DNA from 2 places in the Rhizobium sp. WSM1274 genome. Region 2 is predicted to be linked to the other one. Evidence: riboswitches for the same ligand, from Rfam matches in the RefSeq annotation. Region 2 holds a riboswitch; the other holds the start of a gene.
What was found. A riboswitch is a leader RNA that binds a small molecule or an ion and turns the genes downstream of it on or off. The one in region 2 is predicted to bind FMN.

Region 1: another riboswitch for FMN. It lies ahead of N2600_RS13810 (6,7-dimethyl-8-ribityllumazine synthase); the one in region 2 lies ahead of ribB (3,4-dihydroxy-2-butanone-4-phosphate synthase).

What each region holds. Positions count from the first base shown of each region.
Region 1 covers NZ_CP104138.1:2,726,456-2,732,035, reverse strand. The annotation lists partial or broken gene N2600_RS13820 (LysR family transcriptional regulator) at 1-827, shown strand, start outside; gene N2600_RS13815 (VOC family protein) at 968-1,657, opposite strand; gene N2600_RS13810 (6,7-dimethyl-8-ribityllumazine synthase) at 1,915-2,349, opposite strand; FMN riboswitch at 2,428-2,569, opposite strand; gene N2600_RS13805 (SRPBCC family protein) at 2,815-3,261, shown strand; gene N2600_RS13800 (GCG_CRPN prefix-to-repeats domain-containing protein) at 3,382-3,693, shown strand; gene N2600_RS13795 (hypothetical protein) at 3,805-4,029, opposite strand; gene N2600_RS13790 (adenylate/guanylate cyclase domain-containing protein) at 4,266-5,381, shown strand; gene N2600_RS13785 (ArsR/SmtB family transcription factor) at 5,452-5,580, shown strand, end outside.
Region 2 covers NZ_CP104138.1:2,364,942-2,370,521, reverse strand. The annotation lists gene N2600_RS11960 (DMT family transporter) at 1-764, opposite strand, end outside; gene N2600_RS11955 (SDR family oxidoreductase) at 1,102-1,869, shown strand; gene ribB (3,4-dihydroxy-2-butanone-4-phosphate synthase) at 1,955-2,590, opposite strand; FMN riboswitch at 2,717-2,915, opposite strand; gene N2600_RS11945 (glucose 1-dehydrogenase) at 3,092-3,874, opposite strand; gene N2600_RS11940 (SDR family oxidoreductase) at 4,138-4,926, opposite strand; gene N2600_RS11935 (sugar ABC transporter ATP-binding protein) at 4,949-5,580, opposite strand, start outside.

The DNA of each region.
Region 1 (5,580 bases), 360 kb from region 2:
ATCTCAGCTTTACCCGTGCCGCGATTGAGCTTTGCGTTACCCAGGCCGCTGTAAGCCAACAGGTCAAAAGCCTGGAGAGGCGATTGGGGGCTGCGCTTTTTCAGCGCCTCCCAAGAGGCTTGAAAATCACCGCAGAAGGCGAAGCTCTTTTGCCGACCTTGACCAATTCCTTCGATCAGATGGCGATCACGTTGGACCGGATTGAAGCCGGGCAGGTGCGGGAATTGCTGTTCCTTGGCGTGGTCGGGACGTTTGCCGTCGGCTGGTTGTTGCCAAGGCTTTCGGATTTTCAACGGCAGCACCCGTTCATCGATGTGCGCATTTCGACAAACAATAATCGCATCGATATGGCGGCCGAGGGACTGGACTTTGCCATTCGCTTCGGCAGCGGTTCCTGGCATGGCACAGAAGCGCTGCGTCTGTTCGACGCTCCGCTCTCTCCTCTGTGCACGCCCAAATTGGCCGAGCGTTTGAGGCGGCCTGCAGACCTGGTCGAGGCGACGCTTTTGCGGAGCTATAGGGCGGACGAATGGAGCACCTGGTTTGTCGCAGCGAACGTTCCTCCGGCGCCCCAGATAAACGCAGGCATCGTCTTCGACTCTTCCCTGGCGATGATGGAGGCGGCCCTGCAAGGACTGGGGATCGCTCTGGCCCCGCCTTCGATGTTTTCCAGACACCTATCCTCGGGGGCTATCAGACAACCTTTTGCTACCACCATATCGTTGGGGAGCTAATGGCTAACCCGACTTCAATCGAGGCCGCCAACAGCGGCCATGCTCGCATTTTCCGGTTGGGTAACGTCGCAGATGTCTCCCGCGTCCCAATGACGGCTTCTGGCGGATCCCGGTACTCGATCTGACGCCGGCAAGGAGATCGGTAATGTTAGGCTAAGACACGATAGAGCATTTCGGCATGGGCGCGCCATACCGAAATGCCGTTGCTTCTCAGAGGATGTCGCCGCCATTGCCTATAAGGGCAGTTGCTTGCCGGCTTGTTCGCTGACCATGTATTCGGCGTACCAGTCCGGCCAGTTCTCGTCGTGTTTGCCGCCGTTCCGTTTCTCGTGTTCACCGTGAGCGGTCGCCGCGCGGCGCAGCGCAGACGCAAGGTCTGTCGACGTCGTGAATTTCGTCTCGTCGGCATCGATGCGTCCCGGCAACCGCGTGGTGACCTCCTGGAACAGCCAGCCGTTGCCGTCGGGATCCTTGAAAGATGCAAAGGAGCGATAGCTGCGGTGATCGGGATCGCGGCCGGCGATCCGCAGCCGCCCGAACAGATAGGGCTCGTCCTTGCCGGCATAGATGCCGGCCGCGTCATGGAACACTTGGCTCACCTCGACGCCGCGGGCGATGAGATCGCGGCGGGCGGCCTCGATGTCGGAGACGATAAGATAAAGCCCCTGGGCTGAGCCGGGGGCTGCGGCGGTGACGTTCTTGCCGAAGATGATCGCGCAGCCGGAGCCGGGCGGGGTAAACTGGATCACCCGGAAATCGGCATCATTGGCGAAGTCGGCGTCGAGCCGCCAACCCAGCCCGTCGTAAAAACGTTTGGCGCGGTCGACGTCGGAAACGGGGATGACGACCACCTCGAGCTTGGTGTCGACGGGCTGAGTTCTCGGGGTCTCGATGGGGGTTTCGCTGCGCAGTGCATTGCTCATCTTAAGCTCCTTGGGTTCTGGATGTCTTGAGAATTGCGGACACGTGACGGGCCAAGTTGACCACGGCGCGGTGGGGTCGTCGAATCAATTATTCTGTCTGATTTGGCCGGTATTAGCGGATTCCGCTGCGACACACGGCGCGTCGCTTTCATTCCTGCGGTTGGTGAGGTCATGTCGATCCGATGAGGCGGCGGGGTCGGTCCCCCGCCACTTCGTCTGTCGTCCTGCGGCTCGTCGAGCCGGCGTGCAGGAAGTTCCTACGCAGCAAGGGCGGCGCGGGTTTTGCCGATCGTCAGAGCCGCCTTTGCTGCCTCGCGCCCTTTCTCGACGAAATGTGCGCGGTAGATCTGCTTGTGATGCTCGGTTTCCTGATACTGATGCGGCGTCAGCGACACCGACAGCACCGGCACGCCGGTATCCATGCCGGCGCGCATCAGCCCATCGACGACGGCCTGGGCGACGAATTCGTGGCGGTAGATTCCGCCATCGACGACGAAGGCGGCGGCAACGACAGCGGCATAGCGTCCAGTTGCCGCAAGATCGCGCGACAGCAGCGGCATCTCGAATGCGCCGGGAACATCGAACACATCGATCTGCTCGGGCGGAATAAGCTGATGAAAGCCATCAAGGGCGCGGTCGACGATGTCGGCGTGCCAGCTGGCTTTGATGAAGGCATAGCGGGTGGGTGCCATGGTAATCTCCTTTGGCGAAAAGACACATCACCCAAGGCGATCACGAACGTCCCCGACAGCCGCAAGGGCGGCAGGAACGCACGTTCTCTTTCATCCGGACTATGACCGTCGGCTCAGGCATCTCACCTGATCTGCTGACCCTTCCTGAGAAGGCGCTCGCGGGCTCGCAATCTGATTACATACCGCCGGTAGGGACTTGCACCCCGCCCTGAGAACGGCGCGAACAATAGGGGGAAGGCGACGGGCTGGCAATAGGTCGAAATGCTTCGCGGCCAATGTAGGATCAGGGCTCCGAAGCGGCGATTTCGCTTGTTGGTTGATCGCGACGGGCAAGCCCTCTTGCTGAGGATGCGCTTGCGCCTACATGCATCCAGTGAGGACATTCACGTCAGAATAGCACGGCAAGACAGGATGCGCCGTCTCCACCGGAGGCGGGCAGGGCCGTGGCAACCACGGGAGAGAGAGATGCAAGACCCCTTCGTCGTCCACCGCGAGGCGCATATCGCGGCGCCGCCGGCCGCGGTGTTCGCGCTGATGACCGACCCGGAAAAGATCCTGCGCTGGATGGGAACGGAGGCGCAGGTCGAGCCGCAGCCTGGCGGGCTCTATCTTGTCAACGTCACCGGCGCCCGCTTTGCGCGCGGCTCGTTTCGAGAAGTGGTTCCGGTTCATCGCCTTGCCTATAGCTTTGGCTGGGATGGCAGCGAAGTGGTGCCGCCAGGGTCGAGCCTGGTCGAGATCGACCTGATCGAGCAGGGGGGCGGAACGCTGCTGCGGCTCACCCATAGCGGCCTGCCGAGCGCCGAGCAATGTGCCGGCCATGCGGAAGGCTGGGCGCATTACCTGGGGCGGCTGACCGAGGTCGCCGCCGGGCGTGATCCGGGTCCCGACGCTTTTTACGGCAGAACTTGAGCGGTTTCCTCGCGGGCCAACCACGCTCTCTGCGCGCGTCAAACATGAACGCGCAATTCATCTCCAGTTCAATTTAGCGGCCATAAGCTCGGGGTGGCTGGATTGAAAATGGAGTTCTCGATGAAGGCACTTTCTATCGCGGCTGCCTTGCTTGCCGGCAGCCTCTCGTTCGGCACCGCGGAGGCGATGCCGCTTGGGACAATCAATGTGCAAAGCAATGTCACAAAGGTCGACTACGCCTGCGGTCGCGGCTGGCATCTGACGCGCTGGGGCGAATGCCGGCCAAACTGGAGACGCCCGCCGCCGGTAGCTTTCTACGGTGGTCCGCCCCGCTGGGGCTGGGAGCGGCGTCACCGGGATTGGGATAGTCCGCGCTGGCGCCATGAGCGGCGCTGGGATCGCGATCGGCGTTGGCGGGATGATGATGATTAAGGGTCTCGCTTAGGTGAAAATGGACGAAGGCCGGAGCGATTTCGCCCGGCCTTTTCTGATGAGATAGGTTCGTCGACGCTGACCGGCAGCGTCCTCCCGATTTGTCTACGGTCAGATCCTGCTGACGAGCCAGTGCTTGTCGTCGATCAATTCCTCGAGCTCGACGGGATCCTTGACGCCGAATTCGAACCATTCGACAAGTTCCTTCGCCTTGCGGCTGCTCTCCTCCGCCGTCAGTTCGACCTGATATCTTTCGCACCATCGCCGAAGGATCGACGTCAGCAGCGTCATGTCGTTCCCATCCAGCGGATCTTTCGGCCAGAATGTCGTACCCATCGCACCCCTCAATCACACGATGATGAACGACCTTATAATGGAATCAAAGTCGCGCAAGTTTAAAGTGTTTATTTTTTGTTTTCCACCGCGGTGGTTTTCGACAGGGGATGCGGTCGTCCTTTTGGGGGCCACAGGTTGAGTCGATGGGAACGTCCTCATGGACATTCGGAGTGGCTGCCTGCGCTCACCCGGGGGACATCCTTGCGGCCGCCCCGGTCAGCGTGCGATGTTAAGCCATGGATCTGCCGTCTCCCCTTGCCTGGCTGGTTGACGAGGCCGGTGCCTCACCCAGTCCCGAATGGTTTCTGGCCGAACTCGGACGCCGGCTGCTGGCCGATGGCTTGCAGCTTTTGGGCGGCGCGCTGACGCTGTCGGTGCCGCATCCGATCATCGCGCGGCGCACCTGGCTGTGGCGGGCGGAGACCGGCGCTGTCATTGAGGCTTTGGCCTTTGCCGCGGCTCCGCGGAGCGAAGCCGGGCGCGAGTGGCTGGCCGGGCTCGGGCCGGTATGGGAGGACCGGATCGGGCCTGCGCAGGATAATCGGTCGGACAGCCCGCTGCTCGGCTGGGCGAGGGTTTCCAGCGGGGAAGGGGCAGGTGCATTCGGCCCGGCCGAGGCTGGCCTGCTGCGCGAGGTCGCGCGTTTTGCCGCAGCGCCGCTCGCCGCTTTGGCGGCGCGCGAGGCGCGGGCAGCGCTGCTTGAAGCCTATCTCGGCCGCCGTAGCGCCGCGCGAGTGCAGGCCGGCGCGCTTGCCCGCGGATCCGGCGAGACCATCCGCGCCGCCCTTCTTTGCGCCGATCTGCGCGACTTCACCGCCCTCTCCGAGGTGACCGAACCTCACGTGATGATATCAGCACTGGACGCCTGGTTTGACCGCGTCGCCGGCGCAGTGCATGCCTTCGGCGGCGAGGTGCTGAAATTCATCGGCGACGGCGTGCTGGCGATCTTTCCGGTCACGGCTACGTCAGGCGAGCGCGACGCAGGCCGAGCGGATCGCGAGGCCTGCGAGGCCGCACTTCGGGCGGTCGCCGCCAGCCGTGCCGGCATGGCCCATCTCGATCAGCTGCGCCAGGCGCAGGGGCTGGCGCCGCTGCCCTTCGGCGCAGCACTGCATTTCGGCGAGATCCTGTGGGGCAATATCGGCGCGGCCGACCGGCTGGATTTTACCGCCATCGGTCCCGCCGTCAATCTGGTCAGCCGGCTGGAGGGGCTCTGCAAGCCGCTCGGCCGAAGCGTGCTGATCTCGGGCACGGTGGCAGCGAATACGGCGACGGCGCTGACGCCGCTCGGAGAGCACACCTTGCGCGGCATCGCCGACCCTTGCGCTGTCTTTGCCCTGCCGACGGATTGAGCTGCGGCAGCCAAGACAGTTTTGCAAAGAAAGATTTGCAAAAATATGTTTGTAATACTAGGCTGGCGGCATGAAAACACCGCGCCCGCAGCCTGCTCAATCAGTCACCGCACCCCGCACTATCAGCCGCGTCGTGCCCGATCCGACCGCGCTGAAGGCGCTGGCGCATCCAGTCCGATTGCGCATGCTCGGCATGCTC
Region 2 (5,580 bases):
AAGCCGAGCAGAGAGGAGAAGATCAGGCTGGTATAGCGGAATGGCGCGACGAAGGAGATTTCGCCGGTGCGCATGGCGAGGATGACCGACTGGTAGCCGACGAGCACCAGCACCGATGCGAGCACGAGATGCCCAAGGGCGTTAGCGCTGACCGGCTGCCAGCCGCCGAGCACCGGGATGAGGAGCGCGCCGAAGAACGAGGCTGATATGGCTGTGATGACGGTTATCATCAGCGAGGGAATCTCCGGACTGATGCTCCGGGTGGCGAGATCGCGGCCGGCCGTCGTCAACACGGCGGCGACGCAGAGGAGGGCGGCGGCAGTGAATCCCTCAGGGCCGGGGCGGATGATGATCATCACGCCGACGAGGCCGACGAGGATCGCCGACCAGCGCCGCCAACCGACCGGCTCGCTGAAGAAGAGCGCCGCACCGAAGGTGACGACCAACGGCAGCGATTGCAGGATCGCCGAGGCATTGGCGATCGGCATCATGCCGAGCGCGGTGATATAGGTGACGGCGGAAAGCGTCTCGCAGATGATCCTGAAGATGATCATCGGCTCTAGCATGATGCGCCAGGAACGCAGCGCGCCCATTTTCCAGGCGATCAGATAGACAAGCAGGCTGGTGAAGAGGCCGCGCAGGAACATGATCTCGCCGGCGTTCATATAGGCGATCACCGATTTGGACAGAGCGTCGCTTGCAGAAAAGCCGGCCATCGCCATGCTCATACAGATGGCGCCCTCAGTATTGCGTGACCGCGGCATGAAGAGATTCCCGTTACCTGTGCGCTCCTTTTAATCGCGAAGATTCATCAAGGGAATCGGATGAATGTCACACAAAGCATAAATCGATGATGCGGTGCACAATGGTGCTGACGTCGACGCAGGCGCGTCGGTGGAGATCGCGACAAATCACCGTTTGATAAGGTGAATTCCGATACTTCCAGCGCAGCGATCAAGGTTCAAACCTGTCCCGCGGTGGCTGACGCTCAGACCGACATCGTCGGTCGTAAGCGGTTTTTCTTTTCCTGCGCGGGAAACGGGTGGCTGCATCGCCTGATGTTTGAGATCTCAGATGCCGCAAAACGAAGGAGAAACCGACATGACACTTCTGAATGGCAAGATCGCCATCATCACCGGCGCAAGCTCCGGCATCGGCCGCGCGGCGGCGAAACTCTTTGCGTGGGAAGGCGCCAAGCTCGTGGTCACCGGCCGGCGACAGGACGCGCTTGATGCCGTCATTGCCGAAATCGAGGCGGAAGGCGGGCAGGCCGTCGCCATATCAGGCGATGTCAGGGACGAGGCGCTGCAGGCAAGGCTTGTCGAGACGGCGGTCTCGCGCTTCGGCGGGCTCGATATCGCCTTCAACAATGCCGGCGTCATTGGCGAGATGGGGCCGGTGACAGGGCTTTCGCTGGAGGCATGGCGCGAGACGATCGAGACCAACCTCACCGCCGCCTTCCTCGGCGCCAAGCACCAGGCGGCGGCAATGGGAGCGCGCGGGGGATCGCTGATCTTCACCTCGACTTTCGTCGGCCACACCGCCGGAATGCCGGGCATGGCCGCTTATGCCGCCGGCAAGGCGGGGCTTATCGGCCTCGTGCAGGTGCTCGCCGCCGAACTCGGGAGGCAGAACGTTCGCGTCAACGCACTGCTGCCCGGCGGCACAGACACGCCAATGAGCATCACCAACGCGCCGGACGCCACGCCGGAACTGCTCGCCTTCGTGGTGGGACTGCATGCGCTGAAACGCATGGCGCAACCCAAAGAGATCGCCAATGCAGCGCTCTTCCTGGCCTCCGACATGTCGAGCTTCGTGACCGGCACGGCGATGCTGGCGGATGGCGGGGTTTCGATCAGCCGGACTTGAGGCGGACAAACGAAGTGCCGTCAGAGTCATCACTGCGGCACGTTCTTTGTTGCGGCGGCCTATGCCGCCGCAACAAAGGCATCGATCAGGCGACTTCGCGGACGTCTTTTGCCGCCTGGCGTTCGAGATAGGCAACCAGATCCTCGATGGTGACGAGCAGGAGGTTATGGCGTTTTGCAAAAAGGATGAGGTCGGGGAGCCGCGACATGGTTCCGTCGTCATTGGCGACTTCGCAGATGACGCCGGCCGGGGTCTTTCCGGCGAGGCGGGCGAGATCGACGGCAGCTTCGGTGTGGCCTGGACGGCCGAGCACGCCGCGGGGGTTGGCGCGCAACGGGAAGATATGGCCGGGGCGAGCGAAATCGGAGGGCTTTGTGCGATCGTCGACCAGGGCGCGGACAGTCGCGGCGCGATCGGCTGCCGAGATGCCGGTCGTTGTGCCCTTGAGATAGTCGACCGAGACCGTGAAGGCGGTTTTGTGCGATTCCGTATTGTTGGGCACCATCAGCGGGATATCGAGCGCATCGAGACGCTCGCCTTCCATGGCGATGCAGACGAGTCCGCGAGCATGGGTCATCATGAAGGCGATTGTTTCAGGTGTGACCGCTTGGGCGGCGACCACGATATCGCCCTCGTTTTCCCTGTCCTGGTCGTCGACGACGACGACCATCTCACCACGGGCAATGGCTGATATGGCATCTTCAATTCTTGCGATAGTCATGCTGTCTGGCCTTTCAAGGGTTATGTCAGCGGGCTGACATGGTCTGCTCGGCTCAATCCGTGAGCGAGCCTTCTTCCCTTGGGCGAACAAACGTCAGCCGACTCCGGGAGGGAGTACGACTGCCCGTGTTGTCCTCTTCCATCCGGACTATACCGTCGGCTCCGGCATCTCACCGGATCTGCTGACCTTCAGGCAATTCAAAGTGCTGCAGCGTCCTTTACGCGTCTGAAAGACGCGCGGTGCTGTAGTGCCGGAAGCGCTCGCGGGCTCCAAGATTGCTCCTGATACCGCCGGTGGGGAATTACACCCCGCCCTGAGAACATTGCAAAGATAGGATCAAAAACAGGCCGGTGGCAAGGTCACTCGACCGGCAAAAATGCAAAGCTGCCCTAACGCCGATGGACACACTGTTCACACGGAGGCGACGACCGTGTCGCCTTCCGCGCTTGTTCCATGCATGTCGTTGTGCCAAAACCGCTGCACACTTTTAGCCGACCTGCATCAGGACATGATCAGGCCACCGTCGACATTGATCGTCTGGCCGGTGATATAGGCGGCATCCTCGCTGGCGAGGAAGGTCACCAGGCCGGCGACGTCTTCGCCGGAGCCGGCCCGTTTCATCGGGATGCCCTCGACCCATTCCTTCATCAATTCGCCGGGAGCGTAGTTGCCGAGCAGCTTGCCCCAGGCCTGGTCGTTATAGGCCCACATGTCGGTCTCGATGATGCCGGGGCAGAAGGCGTTGACCGTGATCTTCTCGGTCGCGACTTCCTTGGCCAGGCTCTGGGTGATGCCGACGACCCCCATTTTCGAGGCGGCGTAATGCGGCGTGTAGATGAAGCCGTCACGGGCCTGGCCGGAAGCGGTGTTGATGATGCGGCCGCCGCGCTTGTGCTTGCGCATTCTTGATATCGCCTCCTGGGCGCACAGGAAGACCCCCTTGGTGTTGACGGCCATGACCTTGTCCCACTCATTTTCGGTCAGATCCTCGATGCGGGCAATGGTGATGACGCCGGCATTCTGGATCGAGACGTCGACCGAGCCGAATTCCCTCTCGGCGGCATCGTAGAGGGCGGTGACGCTCGCCTTGTCGGTGACGTCGCCGATGAAGGAGATCGCCTTGCCGCCTTCGGCCCGGATCTGTTCGGCAACGCCGTGAACCAGGTCCTCGTTGGCCGAGACGACGAGATTGGCGCCCTCGCGCGCAAATCGTCTAGCGATGGCGGCGCCGATGCCGCGGCTACCCCCGGTAATGACGACGGTCTTCTGCTCAAAGCGTTTCATGCTCTTTCCTTGTCCATCGATAAACAGCAAATCTGGGTGCGACCTACCGTGCGATCATTATTGGATCTCAACCGCTTGTCGCGAATTCAGGCAGTCTTGAGCGCCGATGACGGCCCGAGCCCTCATTCCGTTCGATCAGCGCGAAGGGCGGGCAGACGACGATATCGCACGCCGTCATACCCGTTAGTCCCTTCAGCGCCTCGATCTCAGCTAGGGAGGAAGCGAGACCGGTCACTTTCCAGCGGCGGTAATGAGCTTTCTCATCACCAGCAGCAGAAACCGCCGTCGACGAGAAGATCGACGCCGGTCACGAAACTTGCCGCATTCGACAGCAGGAACACAGCCGGACCGACCATCTCGTCGACTGTTGCCATGCGCTGCATCGGCGTCTGCTCTTCGAAGAGCTTGGTCTGGTGGACCATCTCCGGGCGGGTGTTCATGGGCGTTGCCGTGTATCCGGGGGAGATGGTGTTGACGCGAATGCCGCGGTCGACCCATTCCATCGCCATAGACTTCGACATATGGATCACGCCCGCCTTGGAGGCGTTATAGTGCGCTTGGTTCAGCCCCCGGTTTACGATCACACCCGACATAGAGGCGATGTTCACGATGGAGCCGCGTCCGTTCTTCAGCATGGCGCGGGCCTCGGCCTGGCAGGAAAGAAAGATGCCTTTGAGGTTGATATCCATCAACGTCTGATATTGGTCCTCCTCCATCTCTTCCGCCGGGTTCGCGTTAGCGATGCCTGCAGCGTTCACAGCAAGCGTCAGCGCGCCGAGATCCGCTTCGGTCCGTGCTACGGCCTCTCCAAGGGAAGATTTGCTCGTGACATCCGCCGCGATCTGGATCGAGCGGCGACCGGCGGCGCGAATATGTTCAGCCGTCTTGACCAGTCCGTCGTCGGTTCGGCGGTCGAGCAGCGCCACGTCGGCGCCGCATTGCGCAAGGCCGATGGCAATGTGCTGACCAATGCCGCTGCCGGCTCCGGTAACGATGGCAACCTGGCCGCTGAGATCGAAAAGCTTCGGGGCGTTCAGAGTGATGTCGGACACCGCTCTTCCTTTCTCTGTCTGTTTAGATGGTCGCTAGCTCCATGACCGAAACGTCGTTTGCCTGGTCACGATTGAGAATCCCCGCCTGCTTGCCTTGCGCAAGCACGAGAATGCGATTGGAGACTCCAAGAACTTCTTCGAGGTCAGAGCTTACGACGATGACCGCGACGCCCTGTTTGGCAAGATTGACGATGATGTCGTAGATGCCCGCTCGGGCGCCGACGTCGATGCCCCTCGTCGGTTCGTCGAGCACGACGACCTTGGGATCGCGCATGAGCCACTTCGCGATCACGACCTTCTGCTGATTGCCGCCGGACAGGTCCGAGGCGTACTGTTCAGCACGGCCCTTTACGCCGAACTTGGCAACTGCTTTTTCTGCAAAGGAGCGTTTGACGCGCGGCGTGATCCAACCGCCGCCGAGTTTGTCAAGATTGGCATAGATAATGTTCTCGCTGATCCGGTGCCCGACGATCAGGCCCTGCTCCTTGCGGTCTTCCGGAACCATCACGATACCCTTGGCGATCGCGTCCGCCGGATCGCGCAGCCTCAGTTCCTCGCCTTCCAGCTTGATCGAACCAGCACTGATTGGATCTGCTCCCGAAATCGCACGCACCAGTTCGGTGCGGCCGGCGCCGACCAATCCGGCGATGCCCA